3 regions of the Micromonospora sp. CA-259024 genome follow, and region 1 is predicted to be linked to each of the others. Evidence: riboswitches for the same ligand, from Rfam matches in the RefSeq annotation. Region 1 holds a riboswitch; each other region holds the start of a gene.
What was found. A riboswitch is a leader RNA that binds a small molecule or an ion and turns the genes downstream of it on or off. The one in region 1 is predicted to bind cobalamin.
Positions count from the first base shown of each region.

Region 2: it holds a riboswitch for cobalamin, as region 1 does, so the genes downstream of both, ACQEUX_RS29280 (ABC transporter substrate-binding protein) here and bluB (5,6-dimethylbenzimidazole synthase) in region 1, are expected to answer to the same signal.
Region 3: it holds a riboswitch for cobalamin, as region 1 does, so the genes downstream of both, ACQEUX_RS10300 (ribonucleoside-diphosphate reductase subunit alpha) here and bluB (5,6-dimethylbenzimidazole synthase) in region 1, are expected to answer to the same signal.

Region 1 covers NZ_JBNJND010000001.1:2,668,281-2,675,068, reverse strand. Annotated here, with positions in the region: gene ACQEUX_RS11575 (M48 family metalloprotease) at 1-1,420, shown strand, start outside; gene ACQEUX_RS11570 (alpha/beta hydrolase) at 2,162-2,863, shown strand; cobalamin riboswitch at 3,058-3,257, shown strand; gene bluB (5,6-dimethylbenzimidazole synthase) at 3,286-3,915, shown strand; gene ACQEUX_RS11560 (substrate-binding domain-containing protein) at 4,150-5,925, opposite strand; gene ACQEUX_RS11555 (serine/threonine-protein kinase) at 6,009-6,788, opposite strand, start outside.
Region 2 covers NZ_JBNJND010000002.1:2,088,227-2,095,014, forward strand. Annotated here, with positions in the region: gene ACQEUX_RS29275 (M14 family metallopeptidase) at 1-1,510, shown strand, start outside; cobalamin riboswitch at 1,679-1,801, shown strand; gene ACQEUX_RS29280 (ABC transporter substrate-binding protein) at 1,888-2,817, shown strand; gene ACQEUX_RS29285 (FecCD family ABC transporter permease) at 2,909-4,078, shown strand; gene ACQEUX_RS29290 (ABC transporter ATP-binding protein) at 4,123-4,899, shown strand; gene ACQEUX_RS29295 (VOC family protein) at 4,920-5,684, opposite strand; gene ACQEUX_RS29300 (ABC transporter permease) at 5,779-6,516, opposite strand; gene ACQEUX_RS29305 (ABC transporter ATP-binding protein) at 6,527-6,788, opposite strand, start outside.
Region 3 covers NZ_JBNJND010000001.1:2,343,834-2,350,621, reverse strand. Annotated here, with positions in the region: gene ACQEUX_RS10315 (glycosyl hydrolase family 95 catalytic domain-containing protein) at 1-258, shown strand, start outside; gene ACQEUX_RS10310 (ROK family protein) at 360-1,454, opposite strand; gene ACQEUX_RS10305 (MFS transporter) at 1,496-2,722, shown strand; cobalamin riboswitch at 2,819-3,035, shown strand; gene ACQEUX_RS10300 (ribonucleoside-diphosphate reductase subunit alpha) at 3,234-5,552, shown strand; gene ACQEUX_RS10295 (ribonucleotide-diphosphate reductase subunit beta) at 5,606-6,601, shown strand; gene ACQEUX_RS10290 (glycoside hydrolase family 19 protein) at 6,689-6,788, shown strand, end outside.

The DNA.
Region 1 (6,788 bases):
AGCGACCGTCACGGCGATCTGCTGGCCGTTGCAGCCCCTCGTCGTCGGCCTGGAACGGCCGGTGCCGGTACGTGCCTGGCTGGTCTACACGCTGCCCGACGCGCCGTGGCCGTGGCTGGGCCTAGCCGCGCCAGCGGCGGTCGTGGCCCTGCTCGGTTGGCGCCGGGTCGCCACCCGTGCCGTCCTGTCCGTTGTGGCGGTGACGGTGCTGATCGGTGGGAGCCTCGCATCGGCACAGGCGCTACGGCACCCACCGATCACGCTGGACGCCGCGCTCTCCCTTTCCCAGCAGCGATGGTGGATCTGTGCCCTGGCCGGGTGGGCGGCGCTCGTGGTGCTCGCCATTGGACGTGGTGACCCCGGTCTGGGACGGGCCCTTGTTGCGGGGACGGGTGTCGCGGTGCTGGCCGGGACCTCGCAGTTCGCGCACCAGATACTCGCCGGTCGTACCTCGGATGCGACCCTGCTCCGGCTCTATGTCGGTGTGCCGGTGATCTGGTGGTTCTACCTCGCGGTGCTCACGATGCCCGTCCTGATCGGGCTCTCCGCTCTCACCGGACGACTGGGACAACGACCCGACCCGATCGGATGGCCACCCGGCCGGGCCGGCACGCGACCGCAGGTGTGGCCGGCGGTGGGTCCGGTGACGGCGGTGCTCCTGGTCGGGGCGGCGGCGGTCATCGGCCTGCCCGGTGGGCCGGTGCTGCTGCCCACAGGGGCGCCGGCCACCACCGGCCCGGCGGTCGTGGTGGTGCCGTCATCGACCACCGTCGGGCCGAACGCCAGCGCCTCGCCCGGTGCGCAGACCGGTGCGGATCCCGGCCGGTTGCTTACCGTCGCGGAAGCCGGTGCCGCCGCCAGCGCCGTCCGGGCGCCACTGTCAGCGTTCTGGAAGCCGGAGCCGCAGGAACAGGAGACCGAGGACCCCGACACCGCCATCGCGCCGGCGGCCTGCCGGGAGTTGGCCCGGGACGACTATCTGCGCCGGATCGAGTCGGACGAACGGGTCGACGAGATTCGCGGCTTTGCCACCAGGAAATTGCCGAGCAGCATCAGGCAATCGGCCGTCATCGTGATCGTCACCTCGTACGCCCACCCCGTGCCCGACACCCTTCTCGACGAGGCCGAGGCAGCCCGCGCCGCGTGCCCCCGGTTCGACGCCACCGTCCCCGGCAGCTCACCAGTGCGGTTCACCGTGAGCGCCCAGCCGGCTCCCCAGGTGGGGGAAGAGTCCTGGCGGGTGCGGTATGACCTCTCCCTCGGCAGTGGTTCGAGCAGGATCACCGGTACAACCCTGTTCGGCCTGGTCCGGATCGGTCACAACCTGGTGCAGGTGCAGCTGACCGCCATCGCGGAGCCGCTAGACGAGGCGGTGTTCGATGCGGCGGTCTCCTCGACGGTGGCTGCTCTCAGCCACTAGGACGCTCGTACCCGCCAGAAGATCGGCGTGATCGCCGCGAGCTGTGGTTACTGCTCGCCGCCGGGCGGCTGCCCCGGTGCCCAGGTGGAACGCCGTCGTCCGAGCTTGCACGGCTCGGGCGGCGGTTGCCGAGGTGCCGGTGCCGATGAACAGGTCCGCCCACCTGCGGCTGTTGCCGGTCGCGAACTGCCGGGCCCCGTCCGTCCCGATCCATGTCGTGGCCTCGGCTGGTGTGGAACTGCCGGTGGTGAGGTGCTGGGCGAGGCCGAGCCCGGCCCACGCGTGCGGGTCCTGCTGGTAGGCATACCTCATCACCCCGGCCTACGCCTCCCCGCCGCGACGATCACGCCGACGCATTGGGTCATAGTGGACGAACCCGACCTTTCAGGATCTGTAGCAACATCGAAAGGTCGATATCCGGGGGCCGAGAATCAGATACAACCGCATAGCCACGGGAAACGATTTTGTTGTGCCGCCACGCTCAGCAATGCGGGGATCGAGTGCATGTCTACGTGCATAGATTCGGCACGAAACCGGGCAACGTGTTGTTGCTCACGGTGACACCGTTGCCGCCCGGCTTGTGGCTCGGCTCATAGGCGACCGCACCTTGCTACCCGAAAGTAGCGGCATATATTTCCGCTGTCCTCGGTCGAGATGGGGCGCTGCGGCGATACACGACGGCGTGGGCGGCGACGAACTCCAGATCCGATCATTTGAATCCATGCGGGCAGGAACATCATCTTGAACAGTATTCCGTCGCTTCTTCTCGTGCACGGCGCCTGGCACGGGCCGTGGGTCTGGCAGTCGCTCGTCGAGCAGTTCCCGGATATTGACATCCACACCGTCGCGCTACCCAGTAGCGGCAACGACCCCGCTGCCCTCGGGGACCTCTACGACGACGCGGCCGTGGTCAAGGCCGCCGTCGCCGCCATCGGCGGCCCGGTCGTGGTCGTCGCCCACTCCTACGGTGGTGCCCCGGTCACGGAGGCGCTCGCTGCCGCGGACAACGTACGCCGGATTGTTTATCTCGCTGCTTTTCAGCCGGACGTCGGCGATTCGCTCTTCTCCACCGCCGGTGGCGTTGCTCCGCCGTGGTGGGAGGTGCACGAGCGGACGGACCTGAAGAGCAAAGGTCACATCGAGCCATCGCAGCCCCGAGATGTCTTCTACGGCGACGTCGATCCGGAAATCGCGGAACAGGCCGTTGCACGACTCGGACTCCAGTCATGGGCCTCGACGCAGCAGCCGCTGACCGAGGCGGCGTGGCGCACCATTCCCAGCACCTACATCATTTGCGAGGCCGACAACGCTCTTCCGCCCTTCGCGCAGGAGCTCATGGCCAAGCGGGCCGAGCGGGTGTTGCGGATGAACTCCTCGCACTCGCCGTTCCTTTCTCAGCCCGCCGAGCTGGCCGCGCTGATCCGGGCGGAACTTTCCGCCTGACGTATGCGGCGCGGGTAGCGGGCGTCGCCCAGCCGGGCATCCGACTGAGCGGCGAGACTGTCACCCCGCAGGCAAGGTTCACTCCGACCGGCAACGGCGTAGCGGTGGTCCGGGAACAACCCGGCCACCGCAACGCCAATCCCGAGCTTGTGGCGGGGTTCGTCCCAGGTTCGGCGGGGCCGCTATGGTGCGCGGTGGCACAAACGTTGCGAGGTGCCCCGCGCGAGTGGGGAGAATCGGGAAGCCGGTGTGAGTCCGGCACGGGCCCGCCGCGGTGACCGGGGAGCTGCCACCCACGCGCACTAGACGCAGCCACTGGCCCTGAGGGGTTGGGAAGGCGGGTGACCAGCGTAGATCCGGGAGTCCGAAGACCGGCCTCGCGTCATCGGCCCCGTCAGGGGCGAGAAGCAGGGGAGCCTGCCTTGAACACCGGATTCTACGAGACCATCCACCGCCGCCGGGACGTACGTGCCCAGTTCACCGGGGCGCCGATCCCCGACGAGACGTTGGACCGGATCCTCACGGCGGCGCACGCCGCGCCGAGCGTCGGTATCTCCCAGCCCTGGGACTTCATCCTGGTCCGCGATCCTGAGCTGCGGCAGGAGTTTCACCGGCACGTGGAGCGGGAGCGGGACACCTTCGCGGCCACTCTCGACGGTGCCGCGGCGGAACGCTTCACCCGGATCAAGATCGATGGCGTACGGGAGTCGACGTTGTCGGTCGTGGTCACGTACGACCCGCAGCGGGGTGGACCGGCCGTACTCGGTCGTCACGCGATCGCCGACGCCGGCCTCTACTCGGTCTGTCTGGCGATCCAGAACCTGTGGTTGGCCGCGACCGCCGAGCAGCTCGGGGTCGGTTGGGTCTCGTTCTACCGGGAGCCGTTTCTGCGCGACCTGCTCGGCATCCCGGCCACCGTCCGCCCGGTGGCGTGGCTCTGCCTCGGCCCGGTCACCCATCTGGAGCAGACGCCGGACCTGGAGCGGCACGGTTGGCGCCAGCGACGTCCGGTCTCGTCGGTGATCCACCACGACCGTTGGACGACCGAGTGACCGGGTGACCGGGTGACCGGGTGACCGGGTGGCCGGGGTGGCGCTCCCGCGCCAGCCACCCCGGTGCGGGCTCGCCCCCGCGTACCTGAGAATCGTCGGCGATTGGCAGGACCGCATCCTCTTCCAACGCCTCACGGACCGCTGGCCCCTCTCCCTGCGTGGGTCTGTGGCAGACCCTTGAGCAGGGCGGCCTCGGTGACGCGATCGCCCGGCCCAGTCGCGCCAGGGAGAGCGTCAGAAGCTGCTGACCAGCTTCACGAACGCCTCGTCGATCTTGGCGGGATCGGTGGCGTCGAAAGCTTTGCCCGACGATGCCTTGGCGATCCGGTCCAGGGTGGCGAAGTCCGACTCCCGGTCGAACGCGATGCAGAACACCTTCACCGGACGCTGCGGGTCCAGGGCGACCTCGGCGAGCAACCGGGCCAGGTCGTTGTCCCGGCTGTACTCATTCTTGCCGTCGGTCAGCACGACGACCGCGTTGATCCGCTGCGGGTCGTACCGGTCGAGCAGCTCTCGGTGTGCGGCCCGGACCGTCGCGTAGAGCGCGGTGCCACCCTCGACATGCAGGCCGGCGATCTTGCTGGTGATCCGCTTCTGGTCGAACTCGCCGAGAGGGGACTCCTCCCGGTATGGGCTTTTCGGCTGATTCTTGGTCTCCGAGGAGAACGACCAGAGTCCCACCCGGTCTTCGGTGTTGAGCAGCGCGAGGGCCTTGCCCGCCGCCGCCGACGCGACCTGGAAACGGGTACGGGTGCCGACCTTCGCCAGCATCGACCCCGAGGTGTCCAGGGCGATCAGGATGTTGGCCTTCTTGCGGAGCGTGCGCCAGCCGTCCAGCATCGCGCCGACCACCTCCGGGTTCGGGGGCTCGAAGTAGGTCAGCCCGCCGGTGGGCTCGGCGCCGACGCTGGCGAGCAGCTCCGCCGAGGCGCGGCGCTCGTGGTCCCGGAAGCCGAGGCGGGCGAAGCTCTCCTGCTGGGCGTCCATGGTCAGGAATTTCTGGAAGTCGGCCGCTGCCGCGCGCTGCCGCTCATCGGCCGACGGCAGCACCACGAACGGGTGGTCCAGGTTGAACGTGCCCTCCCTGGGATGGACGGCGACCAGCGGGACGTTCGGCCGGCGGCCCCGCTCCTGCCCGTCCTGCCGAGGGCTCAGCGCGCCCGTGTTGTAGAGGTCCACCAGCTCCTCCTGCAGGACGATGGCACTCATGTCGTCCGTACTGCCCGCACCGCCGGCCAGGTCCGCCTCGGCGAGGCTGCGCAGCAGGTCGACCGAGTCGTCGCTGTAGTGCGACACGTTGGCCTCGATCCGGCGGACGAACTGGGTGACCGCGGGGTCGGCCAGGTCGGACTGGGTCAGGTCGCTGGACCGTTGCACCGCCGCGTAGTAGGTGGCGATGGTCGCCGCCAGCCCGGAGGTGGACAGGTTCGGGTTGTCCTTGCCGAAGGTGAAGCGGCCCCATTCCGGCTTGCCGAAGCCCGCCCACCCGTCGCGCCCGGAGAGGCCCAGGATCTCCCCCCAGCCCAGCGACCCGCGCTGGCGTACCAGCTCGGCCTTGGGCTGCGGCATCGCGATCACCAGCGGGCTGTTGGCGATCGACGGGTAGCGGTCCGGGGTCTGCAGCTCTCGCCCGGCGGCCTCGTCGAGCAGCCGGAGCTGGCCGGTCCACAGGCTCGACGTCGGCAGCCAGACCTGTGGTTGCGGCAGGCCGGTGTGGGTCCAGCCGGTAGCCAGCGCCTCGGTGGCCTTGCCCGAGTTCAACGCGCTGACGTGCACCTGGGCGCAGCCACCGCCATCGATCGACCGGTCGCTGCGGTTGTAGCGCTCGGCCAGGTCGACCAGCAGTGCCGCCTTCTCGGTGGAGGAGTTGACCTGGAGGGTGGTGGCGCAGTCGTTGCCCGCTTCGCGCTGCCGGACGAACACGAACGCCCCGGCGATGACCACCAGCCCGGCGGTGACGGCGGCGGTGTACGGCAACCACTGCCGCGTACGCGTAGCGGATGGGGCCATCGGGACGTCCTCCTCGGCGGGCGGCTGGTGGCAGTCAACCTATCGATCCGGCGCCAGCCGGCGACCCCGACCCACCGCACCGGTCACTCGCGGTCGGACGGTCCTCCGACCGCCGCCGCGACCAGCAGCCGAACCAGGTAGACCACGACGAAGGCGACCGCCCCGACCGCGGTGGCCGGGCCGACCGCGCTCGACGCGACGTAGCCGGCGGCGGCGCCGGCCGAACCGAGGAAGATCGCGGTCGAGATGCCCCAGGCGTCAAGGGCCTCACTACGCAGCCGCCGCAACGCGCCGCCACCTCCACCGACGCCGGGCTCCGTCACCGGCAGGTGTGCTGGTTGGGTCGGCCGGGCCTGGGTCGGCACCGTCGGCCGGGTCGGCATCTGCGGCTGCGTCGGGCGTGACTGTGGAGCCGCCGGCGTGACCTGGGGCAGCGGGTGGTTCGGCGTCGGCGCGCCCGCGGTCTCGTTGCCGACCTCGAGCAGGTTCTCCCGACGAAGCGGATCGGTGACCCTGCCGTCCTGCCGGAGCAGCCGCACCAGCACGCGCTCGGCACCCGGCCGGTCCGCCGGATCCTTGGCCAGGCACTCCCGGATCAGCTCGTCCAGAACGGGCGGCAACGCAGGCAGCTCGGGCGGATCGTGCAGCACCCGGTGCATCACGGCGAAGAGCGAATCATTGCCGAACGGCGGCCGACCACCGGCGGCGAAGGCGATCGTGGCCGCCCAGGCGAAGACGTCGCAGGGCGGACCGACCGCGTCGTTGCGGAACCGCTCGGGCGCCATGTACGCGGTGGTCCCCATGACCCGGCTGGACGCCGTCTCGGTGACGCCCAACGCGCGGGCGATGCCGAAGTCGATCAC
Region 2 (6,788 bases), on a different contig from region 1:
CTACCACGACTACGCGGAACTGACCGCCGTCGTGAACCAGGTCGTCGCCGACCATCCGGCGATCGCCCGCAAGATCAGCATCGGTTCGTCGTACGAGGGCCGCGATCTGATGGCGGTGAAGATCTCCGACAACGTCGGCACCGACGAGAGCGAACCGGAGATCCTGTTCAACGCCCAGCAGCACGCCCGTGAGCACCTGACCGTCGAGATGGCGATCTACCTGCTCAACCTCTTCACCGACAGCTACGGCGGCGACTCCCGGATCACCAACATCGTCAACAGCCGGGAGATCTGGATCGTGCCGTCGGTCAACCCGGACGGCAGCGAGTACGACATCGCCACCGGGTCGTACCGGTCCTGGCGCAAGAACCGGCAACCCAACAGCGGCTCGTCGAACGTCGGCACCGACCTGAACCGCAACTGGTCCTACCAGTGGGGCTGCTGCGGCGGCTCGTCCGGAACCACCTCGTCGGAGACCTACCGCGGCCCGTCGGCGTTCTCCGCACCCGAGACGCAGGCGCTGCGCAACTTCGTCAACAGTCGCGTGGTCGGCGGCGCCCAGCAGATCAAGGCGAACATCGACTTCCACACGTACTCGCAGCTCGTGCTCTGGCCCTTCGGCTACACCACCGCGAACAACCCGTCCGGGATGAGCGCGGACCAGTACAACACCTTCGCCACCATCGGCCAGCAGATGGCGGCCACCAACAGCTACACGCCGGAACAGTCCAGTGACCTCTACATCGCCGACGGCACCAGCATCGACTGGATGTGGGCCACCCACGGCATCTGGGCGTACACCTTCGAGATGTACCCGGGCTCGTCCAGCGGCGGCGGGTTCTACCCGCCCGACGAGGTGATCCCCGCGCAGACGTCGCGCAACCGGGAGGCGGTGCTGATGCTCAGCGAGTACGCCGACTGCCCGTACCGGGCCATCGGCAAGCAGGCGCAGTACTGCGGCGGCGGTGGGGGCACCACGGTCTGGTCGGACACCTTCGAGACCGCCACCGGCTGGACCATCAACCCGGGCGGCACCGACACCGCCACCATCGGGGCGTGGGAACGGGGTGCCGCCCAGGCGACCACGTCCTCCGGCGCCAAGCAGCTCACCCCGTACGCCGGTGCCAACGACCTGGTCACCGGTCGGCTGGCCGGAACGGCGGCCGGTGACCACGACCTCGACGGCGGTGCGACCAGCGCCCGGTCCCCGGCGGTCACCCTGCCGTCGTCCGGCACGCTGACCCTCTCACTGGCCTGGTACCTGGCACACGGCTCGAACGCCTCGTCGGCGGACTACCTGCGGGTGAGCGTGGTGCACAACGGCGGCACCACGGCGCTGCTCACCCAGGCCGGCGCGGCGACCAACCGCAACGGGAGCTGGGCGGTGGCGAACCTCAACCTCACCCCGTACGCCGGCCAGTCGGTCAGCATCCTCGTCGAGGCGGCGGACGCCTCCGGCGCCAGTCTGGTCGAGGCGGCTGTGGACAACGTCACCATCACCTCCTCCTGATCGGGTGGGGCCCCGTCCCGCCCCCCGGCGGGGCCCCACCACCCTTCCCGAACCCCAGGATCCGGGACATATGCCCACGGCGGACACCCCGCCCCCGCCGTGCGGCAGCCCAAGAGATCGACTCGCCACGATCTGCCCTTGATCGATCCGGCACGTCCGGGCCGGTGCGCTACCGTCTTAGCGACCAGTCCGCAGCGAAGCCGGTGCGAAACCCGGCGCTGTCCCGCAACTGTGATGCCCCGCCGGACGGTGGGGACGAGCCAGGTCGCCTGCGGATCGGTCGCGATACGCGCTCTCGAGGAAGGGCGCCTCGTGGGCGGGCGTACGAAAGTCCCTGTCGGCGAAGCACCACACTCCTCGACCGACAGGAGGACCCCGTGTTCAGACGTACCCCTCGGCTCTTCGCCGCGACCCTCGCGGTCGCCGCGCTCGCGCTCGGCGCCTGCGCCCAGAAGGCCGACGACCAGCCGAGCGCCGGCACCGCAGCCGCCGCCTACCCGGTCACGGTCGGTTCGCTCACCCTCGACAAGCGCCCCGAGAAGATCGTCTCGCTGTCGCCCAGCGCCACCGAGATGCTCTTCGCGATCGGTGCCGGCCCCCAGGTGACCGCCGTCGACGACCAGTCCACCTACCCGGCCGACGCGCCCAAGACCGACCTGTCCGGTTTTCAGCCGAACGCCGAGGCGATCGCTGGCAAGAACCCCGACCTGGTGGTGCTCTCCAACGACACCAACAAGATCGTCGACCAGCTCGGCAAGTTGAAGATCGCGGTCTACCTGACCCCGGCGGCGACCACGCTGGACGACTCGTACCGGCAGATCACCGAGTTGGGCACCCTGACCGGGCACGCCGACCAGGCCACCGACGTCACCACCCGGATGAAGGACGACATCGCCAAGCTGGTCAAGGACCTGCCGCAACGTACCGAGAAGCTCACCTACTACCACGAGTTGGGCCCGGAGCTGTACAGCGCGACCAGCAAGACGTTCATCGGCTCGCTCTACAGCCAGGCCGGCCTGACCAACATCGCCGACCCGGCCGACGCGGACGGCAAGAACGGGGGCTACCCGCAGCTGTCCCAGGAGTTCATCGTCAAGGCCGACCCGGACTTCGTCTTCCTGGCCGACTCGAAGTGCTGCCAGCAGAACGCCGACTCGGTCAAGGCGCGCAGCGGCTGGGCCGGGCTCACCGCGGTGAAGAACAACCAGGTGGTCGCGCTGGACGACGACATCGCCTCGCGTTGGGGCCCGCGCGTCGTGGACCTGCTCCGCGTCATCATCGACGCGGTCGCCAAGGTACCGGCGTGACCGTCGTCCGTCGGTGAGCGCGCGGAATGAGCCGGGTGTGCGACTCCCGCGGTCGCTCACGGCAGAGGGCTCGGTGACCGGGGCGCCAGAGATGCCCGCCCCGGCACCGCCCACCCCGCCGGCCGGGACGCCCTCCGAGCCTCCGCGACCCGGGCTGCGACGTCCAGGGTCGTGGTTCGGGCCCCGGCGGCCGGGGCTTTCGCCGTCCTCGGCGCGGCCCGCCGGGCTGCGCACGCGCTGGCTGGTCGCCGGGGTGTTCGCGGTGCTCGTCGCGCTCGTCGCCGGGGTGTCGCTCGGCCCGGTGAGCCTGCCCCCGGGCAGCGTCGCCGCCGAGCTGCTCAACCTGATCCCGGGGGTGCACCTGGACAGCGGGCTGTCCGAGCGGGAGATCGCTATCGTCACCGAGCTGCGGCTGCCCCGGGTGGTGCTGGGCCTGCTCGTCGGCGGCCTGCTCGCCCTGGCCGGCGGCTGCTACCAGGGTGTGTTCCGCAACCCGCTCGCCGATCCGTACCTGCTCGGTGTGGCCGCCGGCGCCGGCCTCGCGGTCACCGCGGTGATCGCCCTCGGCGGCGCCGGTCGGCAGGGCGCGATCTCCGGACTGCCGATGACCATCCCGCTGGCCGCGTTCGCCGGTTCGCTGCTCGCCGTGACGATGACCTACCTGCTCGGTGCGGCCGGCGGGCGGAGCAGCTCACCAGCGATGCTGATCCTGGCCGGGGTGGCGGTCTCCGCCTTCCTCTCCGCCGGGCAGACCTACCTGCTGCAACGACACTCCGACAGCATCCAGCCGGTCTACTCCTGGCTGCTCGGCCGGCTGGCCACCGCCGGCTGGCACGACGTGCTGCTGGTGCTGCCGTACGCGGCGCTGACCACCGTGGTGGTGCTGCTGCACCGCCGCGAGCTGGACGTCCTCGCGGTCGGCGACGACGAGGCGAGGAGTCTGGGCCTGCACCCGCAGCGCACCCGGTACCTGCTGATCGCCGCCGCCTCCCTGGGGACCGCGGCGGCGGTCTCCGCGACCGGCCTGATCGGTTTCGTCGGCATCATCGTGCCGCACACCGTCCGGCTGCTGGCCGGGTCGAGCTACCGGGTGATCCTGCCGTTGTCACTGCTGTTCGGCGGTGCGTTCCTGGCGCTGACCGACGTGGTGGCCCGCACCGCCGTCGCCCCGGCCGAGGTGCCGATCGGGGTGGTCACCGCTCTCCTGGGCGGCCCGTTCTTCGTACTCGTGCTGCGGACCGCCCGCCGGGTGCTGACGTGAGCACCGAGACCGCCGGTGCGTCCGCTGGCGGTGCGTCCGCCGACGTGCCGGCCGTCGAGGTGCGCGGGCTGCACGTCGAGTTCGGCGGCACGCCGATCCTGACCGATGTCGACCTCACCGTCGCCGTCGGCGAGTGGGTCACCGTCATCGGCCCGAACGGCGCCGGCAAGTCGACCCTGTTGCGCGCCGTCGGGGGCCTGCTGCCCGCGCCGGGGGCGATCACCCTGTTCGGTACGGCGAGCGCCGCACTGCGCCGCCGGGACCGCGCCCGGGTGGTGGCCACGGTGGCACAGTCCCCGGTGGTGCCGCCCGGCATGTCGGTGCTGGACTACGTGCTGCTCGGTCGCACCCCGTACATCCCGACGCTGGGCCGGGAGTCGACCGCCGACGTCGACGCCGTGCACGAGGTGCTCGGGCGGTTGGACCTCACCGGTTTCCACCACCGCGAACTGGCCACCCTCTCCGGGGGCGAACGGCAGCGGGTGTTCCTCGCCCGAGCGCTCGCCCAGGGCGCGACGCTGCTGCTGCTCGACGAGCCGACCAGCGCACTCGACATCGGTCACCAGCAGGACGTGCTGGAACTCGTCGACCAGTTGCGCCGCGAGCACGGCCTGACCGTCCTCGCCACGATGCACGACCTCTCCCTGGCCGGCGAGTACGCCGACCGGATGGTGATGCTGGCCGGCGGCCAGGTGGTCGCCACCGGGACGCCGCCCGAGGTGCTGACCGAGCACCTGCTCGCGACCCACTACCGGGCCAGCGTCCGGGTGGTCACCGGTGACCATGGCCCCCTGGTGGTCCCCGTCCGCCCCCGCCGCTGACGCCCGGCGTGCCGGGTGGGTCAGGGGCCCAGGTCGATGACGGAGAAGAGGGCGCCCTGCGGGTCCCGTAGGGCGGCGAACCGGCCCGCGGGGATGTCCCGGGGCGGGACCAGGATCGTCCCGCCCAACTCGGCCGCGCGGGCCGCGGCGGCGTCCGCGTCGGCCACCGCGAAATAGACCGTCCAGTACGCGGGCAGGTCGGCCGGGAAGTCGTCGGCCAGCGGCGGCATCATCCCGGCGACGATCTGCGTACCGAGCCGCCACCCGGTGTACGTCATCTCACCCACCGGTTGGTCGTCCGGCTGCCAGCCGAACACCAGCTCGTAGAAGACCTTCGCGCCCTCGGGGTCGGGGGTGACCAGCTCGTTCCAGCTCATCGCGCCCGGCACGTTGAAGACTTCGGCGCCGGCCATCGCGAGCGGCTGCCAGACGCTGAACGTGGCGCCGGCCGGATCGGCGAAGACCGCCATCCAGCCTCTGTCGAAGACCTCGAACGGCGGTACGACGACCTGCCCGCCGGCGCGTTCGACCCGGCCGGCGACCAGCTCCGCGTCGTCGGTGGCGAGGTACGTCGACCAGATCGGCACCTGGTCGGGAATGGCTGGCGGCCCCGCCCCGGCCACCGGCCTGCCATCGAGCAGGAAGACCGTGTAGCCGCCCGCCTCGGGCTCCGGCGTCACCCGGCCGGTCCACCCGAACAGCTCCGGGTAGAACCGCCGCGCGTCGGTCAGGTCCGGGGTGGCCAGGTCGGCCCAGCAGGGCGTACCCGGCGGGACGGTGCTCACGTCAAGACCCCTCTCGGCCCGGGCGGCCACGACGACCCCCTGCCGGAATCCTGGCACCGTCCCGCCGCGTACCGGGGCGGAAACGGACGAATCGTCAGCTGAACCGGCGACCCTCGTCCCGTCGGTACGCCCACCCGGCGAGCGTGGCGAGCAGCACCACCCAGACGCCGAGCATGATCAGCGCCAGCGGCTGGACGGGGTAGTCGCCGACCGCCGCCCACATCAGCTCCACCGCGCCCCGGGTGGGCAGGAACGGCGCGATCGTCTCGATGAACCCGGGTGCGTCACCCGGCGCGGAGAGCAGGCCGCCGCCGAACGCGAGCGGCAGGAAGACCACCTGCGCGACCACGATGGCCGCCTTGCTCGGCAACGAGTAGCCGATGGCGAGCCCCATCAGCGTGAACGGCACCGAGATGACGGCCACGGTGGCGGTGGTCAGCAGTAGGGCCACCGGGGTGATCCGCGCCGCGGTCAGCGTCGCGCCGATCACCACGACCGGGATCAGCGAGAGGTACGTCAGCGCCAGGCCGGCCAGCACGCGGCCCGCGAACCGGGGCGCCGGCCCGGCCGGCAGGGTCCGGGTGTACGGGTTCCAGGGCTGGTCGCGGTCCTCGGCGACGCCCACGCCGTACTGGAAGATGTTGGCGCTCATCACCGAGAAGGTGACCATCGACGCGGTGGCGAAGGTGGCGCCGGTCGCGTCGTCCCCGGCGAACGGGACCACAAAGAAGATCATGGCGGCGGCCGGGAAGAAGGCGCTGCCGAAGACGGCCACCGGGATTCGGATGATCTCCAGGAGCTGGTAGCGGGCGTGGACCAGGGCGAGCTGCACGGTCGCCTCCTCAGACGGTGGTGGGTCGGCCGCCGGCAGCGGCGGTGGCGGGCTGGCCTCCGGTGGCGGGTCGGTCTCCAGCGGCGGGCCGGCCTTCGGTGGGCTGGTCGCCGCTGGTGATGGCGAGGAACGCCTCCTCCAGCGAGGTTGGCCGTACCTCCAGGTCGCTGAAGGGGGTCCCGGCCGTGACCAGCGCCCGGACCAGCTCGTCGGCGTCGCTGGTGAGCAGGTGCAGCCGACCGTCGATCCGTTCGCTGCGAACAACCCCGGGA
Region 3 (6,788 bases), 320 kb from region 1:
GACGGGACGCGGCAGGCGTTCACGCTGGGCACCCCGGACTGGTACGGGGCGCCCCGGCCGGGTGGGGACGCGGCGATCGTGGCGGCGTACCAGAACCGGCCCGGCAACCAGCGGGCGAACACGCCCGCGACGATCTACTTCGTCGGTGTGCCGTTGCAGGACAAGCCGGTCTCCCGGATCGAGCTGCCGAACATCAGCGCCGCGCCGGCATCGGGCGTGCCGACCATGCACATCTTCGCCGTGGCGATCGGCGGATAGCCTCCACCGATCGATCCGGTCTTCCTCGCCCGTACGGGCTGGCCGGCACCCCGCCTTCGCCGAAGGCCAGGGTGCCGGCTTCGTCCCGCGGGTCGTCGCCGCTAGAGCGGAGCGAGATCCGGAAGGCCGAAGTGCTTGTCGAGCACCTGCATGGCGGCACCCGCGGCGATCACGTCCGCGCCCAGGCTGGACAGCCGCACGTCCGTGCTGAGCCAGTCCGCGCGGGGTACGTCGCTGTGGACGGCCTCCTCGACCGCCGCGAGATACGGCTGCGCGTGTCGCAGGAGGTCGGCGCCGGCCAGCACCACGTGGGCGAGGTCGAGCGTCTGGAGCAGGTTGACGACGCCGATCGCCAGGACGCGGGCCGCCCGTTCGATGTCGCCGGCCTCGGCGGCACGGTTGTGCACGATCTCCAGACATCCGTGGCGCCCGCAGACGCAGAGCGGCCCGTCGAGTTCGACGACGGTGTGGCCGAACTCGCCGGCGTTGGTGTGCGCGCCCCGGTGGGCCGTGCCGCGCAGCCAGAAGCCGCCGCCGATGCCGGACTCGACCATGATGAGGACCGCGTCGCCGAACGTTCCGCCGTGCCGCCACGCCTCGGCCGTGATCCCCGCGGTGACGTCCTTGTCGAGGTGCACCGGCAGGCCCAGGTGCGCCTCGGCGATCTCCCGCAGCGGTACGTCGTGCCAGTGCCGCAGGCCGTGGGCGTCGCGGACCAGGCCGTGGGCGTGGTCCAGCGGGCCGATCATGCCGATGCCCACGCCGGTCAGCCGGCCCCGCAGGTCATCGATGCCCGGTATCGCGTCGATGCCGGACCTCAGGGCGTCGAGAAGCTGCTCCGGTGTGAAGTCGCCGGGCAGCGGGCTCACCGCCGAGTGGTGCACGGTGCCGGCCAGGTCGACCAGGACGAGCCGCAGCGTACGGCGGGCGACGTGGGCGCCGATCGCGTACCGGCTGTCCGGGACGAGTTCGTAGACGACCGCGGGCTTGCCGATGCCGGGGCGGCGGACGCCGGCGGGACGAATCAGGCCGTCGGCGGTCAGGCGGGCGATCACCTTGGAGACGGCCTGTGGTGTCAGACCGGTGGCGCCGACCACGGTCGACCGCTCGAACGTCCGCGCGGTGCGTCCCACCGCCATGACCAGCGCCTGGTTGTAGCCACGCAGGAAGGTGACGTCCGCTGTGGTGCGCGTCATCTCGCCACCCTATTACGCAACGCTGTTGCTAAATTCGCTCGGTGCATGGATTGAGCAGAGGTCGACGCCTGGCGGCAGTTCTCGCGCTGGCGCTGGGCGGTGTGGCGGTCGGCCTGACCGAGTTCGTGGCGATGGGCCTGCTGCCCGACATCGCACGCGGTCTCCTCCCGCAGCAGTACGCCCAGTCGTCGTCGGACGCGGTGGCCCGCGCGGGCTGGATGATCACCGCGTACGCGCTCGGCGTGGTCGTGGGCGCGCCCCTGATCGCCGCACTGTCCGCCCGGCTGCCGCGCAAGAAGCTGGTACTCGGGCTGCTCGTCCTCTTCGTCGTCGGCACCATCGCGTCGGCGACCGCGCCGACGTTCGACCTGGTGCTGGTGGCGCGGTTCGTCGCCGCGCTGCCGCACGGCGCGTACTTCGGGGCCGCCGGCCTGCTCGCGGCAACCCTGCTGGGCCCCGGTAACGAGGCCCGGGGGTTCGCCGTCGTGCTCAGCGGCCTGACCGTGAGCAACGTGGTGGGCGTACCCCTGATCACCCGGCTCGGGCAGGCGGCCGGTTGGCGTACCGCCTACCTGATCATCGCCGGGGTGTTCGTGCTGACCCTGCTGGCGGTGCTGGCGGTCGTGCCGGAGGTCGTCGCGGCGGTCGACGGCTCGCCGGCCGCCGAGCTGAGGGCGCTGCGGACCGCCCAGGTGTGGCTCGTCGCGGCCACGGGGGCGGTGGGCTTCGCCGGTTTCTTCGCGGTCAACACGTACATCGCGCCGGTCACCACCGACGTCGCCGGCCTTTCGGCCGCGACGGTGCCGTGGGCGCTGGTCGCCGTGGGCCTGGGCATGACCGTCGGCAACGCCCTGGGGGGCTGGCTCGCGGACCGGGACCTGCGCCGGAGCATGATCGTCGGCTTTGCCGCCATGATCGTGAGCATCGCCGTGTTCAGCCTCGTCGCGTCGAACCGTGTCGGCCTCTTCGTGGGCGCGTTCCTGGTGGGCGCGACGAGCCTCTACCTGGGGCCGGTCCTGCAGGGGCGCCTGATCACGGTCGCACCGGGCGCCCAGTTGATGGGCGCGGCGATGAACCAGTCGGCCATGAACATCGCGAACAGCCTCGGCGCCGCGCTCGGCAGCGTCGCCATCGCCGCGGGCTTCGGCTACCTCGCGCCGGGCTGGGTCGGCGTGGGCCTCGCGATCCTCGGGCTGGGCCTGGCGGGTGTCAGCTTCACGGTCGAGCGACGCTCGCACGCCCCGCAGCCGGTGGCCGTCGCGGGCTGACCCGCCGGCTCGGAGACGGGTGACGGTCGTCACCAGCGCGCCGCCGACACGCCGGAGACCGACATGTGGGGTGTGACAACGGCAGTGTCCCTATATATGGTGTCGAGCGCAGCTGGTTCGACCGCTCAGCCCGAGCGGTCGAGGCAAGAGGGAACCCGGTGGGAATCCGGGACTGTCCCGCAGCGGTGAGTGGGAACGACCGCCGTCATCAGCACTGGGCCACCAATCGGCCTGGGAAGCGACGGCCAGTAGGAGACCGGCGAGCCCGGTCGCGCCTGCGAGTCCGAAGACCTGCCAGCGCGCCGTACACCCGCATCCGGGTGGGCGGCGGTCCGAGGCCGCGTGGGACGGCTGACGCCACCTGACCCACGCCCTGCCCGGGGTGTGGCGTCCGCCGGTGTCCGTCTCCTCGCGTCCGAGGGCCATCAGGTCTCGAACTCGCGAGGAGTGAGTGGTGACAGTCACCGACGTTGTCCCGGCCAGCGGCGACACGGCCCTGCGGCGGACGCCGATGCAGGTCCGCAAGCGCAACGGTGCCACCGAGCCGGTGGACGTGAACAAGATCGTCCGGGCGGTCGAGCGGTGGGCCGACGACCTCGCCGACGTCGATCCGATGCGCGTGGCGACCCGCACGATCAGCGGTCTGTACGACGGCGCGACGACGGCCGAGCTGGACCGGCTGTCCATCCAGACCGCCGCAGAGATGATCGGCGAGGAACCGCAGTACTCGCGCCTCGCCGCCCGGCTGCTGTCCGGCTACGTCGGGAAGGAGGTACGCCGGCAGGGCGTCACCTCGTTCAGCGCGGCGATCCGGGTCGGCCACGCCGAGGGTCTGATCGGTGACGACACCGCCGCCTTCGTCGCCGCGCACGCCACGATGCTCGACGACGCCATCGACCCGGACGGCGACCGGCGGTTCGAGTACTTCGGCCTGCGCACGGTGTACGACCGGTACCTGTTGCGCCACCCCACCAGCCGGCTGGTCCTGGAGACCCCGCAGTACTGGCTGCTGCGGGTGGCCTGCGGGCTGTCCCGTACGCCGGACGAGGCGGTCGACTTCTACCGCCTGATGTCCAGCCTGGCCTACCTGCCCAGCTCGCCGACGTTGTTCAACTCCGGCACCCGGCACACCCAGATGTCCTCCTGCTACCTGGTCGACTCCCCGCTCGACGAGCTGGACTCGATCTACCAGCGGTACGCCCAGGTCGCCAACCTGTCCAAGTTCGCCGGCGGCATCGGCATCGCGTACTCCCGGGTCCGATCCCGGGGCGCGCTGATCCGCGGCACCAACGGGCAGTCCAACGGGATCGTGCCGTGGCTGCGCACGCTGGACGCCAGCGTCGCCGCGGTCAACCAGGGCGGCCGGCGCAAGGGCGCGGCCTGCGTGTACCTGGAGCCGTGGCACCCGGACATCGAGGAGTTCCTGCAACTGCGGGACAACACCGGCGAGGACGCCCGGCGTGCCCACAACCTGAACCTGGCCAACTGGATCCCGGACGAGTTCATGCGCCGGGTCGAGGCCGACGAGATGTGGTCGCTGTTCGACCCGAGTGAGGTGCCGGAGCTGCCCGACCTGTGGGGGGAGCGGTTCGACGCCGCGTACCGGGAGGCCGAGGCGCAGGGTCGCCACGTGCGGCAGGTCCCGGCGCGGGAGCTGTACGGGAAGATGATGCGCACCCTCGCCCAGACCGGCAACGGGTGGATGACCTTCAAGGACGCCGCCAACCGCCTGTGCAACCAGACCGCCGAACCGGGCAACGTGGTGCACCTGTCCAACCTCTGCACCGAGATCGTCGAGGTGTCCAGCGACGCCGAGACCGCGGTGTGCAACCTCGGGTCGGTGAACGTCGCCGCCCACCTCACCGACGGCGGCGTCGACTGGCAGCGGCTGCGCGCCACGGTGCGTACCGCCGTGACGTTCCTGGACCGCGTCATCGACATCAACTACTACCCGACCCCGCAGGCGGCGGCGAGCAACCCACGCTGGCGGCCGGTCGGGCTCGGGCTGATGGGCCTGCAGGACGTGTTCTTCGCGCTGCGGCTGCCGTTCGACTCCCCGGCCGCGCGCGAGCTGTCCACCCGGATCAGCGAGGAGCTGTACCTGACCGCGCTGGAGACCTCCGCCGACCTGGCGCGCCGCTTCGGCGCGCATCCGGCGTACGGGCAGACCCGGGCCGCACGGGGCCAGCTCCAGCCCGACCTGTGGGGTGTCGAGGGAACGCAGACCGCGCGCTGGGCCGCGCTGCGCGAGCAGGTCGAGGCGTACGGGCTGCGCAACTCGCTGCTGGTGGCGGTCGCCCCGACCGCGACCATCGCCTCGATCGCGGGGTGCTACGAGTGCATCGAGCCGCAGGTGTCCAACCTGTTCAAGCGCGAGACCCTGTCGGGGGAGTTCCTCCAGGTCAACACCGCGCTGGTCCGCGAGCTGAAGGCCCGTGGCCTGTGGACCGACCGGATCCGGTCGGCGATCAAGCGGGCGGAGGGGTCGGTGCAGGACATCGCGGAGCTGCCGTCCGGTGTCCGGGAGCTGTTCCGTACCGCGTGGGAGCTGCCGCAGCGCGCGCTGATCGACCTGGCCGCCGCCCGCGCCCCGTTCATCGACCAGTCCCAGTCGCTGAACCTGTTCCTGGCCGCGCCGACCATCGGCAAGCTCTCCTCGATGTACCTGTACGCCTGGAAGGCCGGGCTGAAGACCACCTACTACCTGCGCTCGCGTCCGGCCACGCGGATCCAGCAGGCCACCGTCAGCGCCGTCGCACCCGTCGTCGTCGACGCGGAGGCGCTGGCCTGCTCGCTGGAGAACCCCGAGTCGTGCGAGGCCTGCCAGTGACCCCCGCCGACGCCACCACCGACACGAGCACCACCGACACGAGGACCACGCACATGCTGCTCGACCCCGGGATGGACCTCACCCTCCGCCCGATGCGCTACCCGCACTTCTTCGACCGCTTCCGCGACGCCATCCGCAACACCTGGACCGTCGAGGAGGTCGACCTGCACGCCGACCTCGCCGACCTCGACAAGTTGTCGCCGGCCGAGCGGCACCTGGTCAGCCGCCTGGTGGCGTTCTTCGCCACCGGCGACACGATCGTCGCCAACAACCTGGTGCTCAATCTCTACCAGCACGTCAACAGTCCCGAGGGCCGCCTCTACCTGTCCCGGCAGCTGTTCGAGGAGGCCGTGCACGTCCAGTTCTATCTCAACCTGCTCGACACGTACGTGCCGGACGAGACCGAGCGGTTCGCCGCCTTCGCCGCCATCGAGAACATCCCCTCGATCCGTCGCAAGGCCGAGTTCTGCTTCCGCTGGATCGACTCCCTCAACAACCTGCGGGAGCTGCGGTCCCGGGAGGACCGGCGTGCGTTCCTGCTCAACCTGATCTGCTTCGCCGCCTGCATCGAGGGCCTGTTCTTCTACGGCGCGTTCGCGTACGTCTACTTCCTGCGCTCCCGGGGCCTGCTGCACGGGCTGGCCTCCGGCACCAACTGGGTGTTCCGCGACGAGTCCATGCACATGGCGTTCGCGTTCGACGTCGTCGACACCGTCCGGGCTGAGGAGCCGGACCTGTTCGACGACGATCTCGCCGACCAGGTTCGGCAGATGCTCACCGAGGCCGTCGAGTGTGAGGTGCAGTTCGCCGAGGACCTGGTGGGCCACGGCGTGCCCGGCCTGACGTTGACCGACATGCGGGAGTACCTCCAGCACGTCGCCGACCGCCGCCTCGCCCAGCTCGGCATCGCGCCGCACTACGGGTCGGGCAACCCGTTCGGCTTCATGGAGTTGCAGGACGTGCAGGAGCTGTCCAACTTCTTCGAGCGGCGGGTCTCGGCGTACCAGGTCGGGGTGACCGGCACGGTCGCCTTCGACGACGACTTCTGATCCAACTAATAGTAAAGATTGTGAACAGATGATGCTACAGTCACCCCTGTCGATGTAACGCTCGGAGTTCCCGGGAAGGAGTGACCCATGTCGAGACTGCGCGCCCTGGCCGCGCTCGTGGCACTGACCGTCGCCGGAGGCCTGTTGACGGTGCTGCCGTCGACCCCGGCGTCGGCCGCCGCCTGCG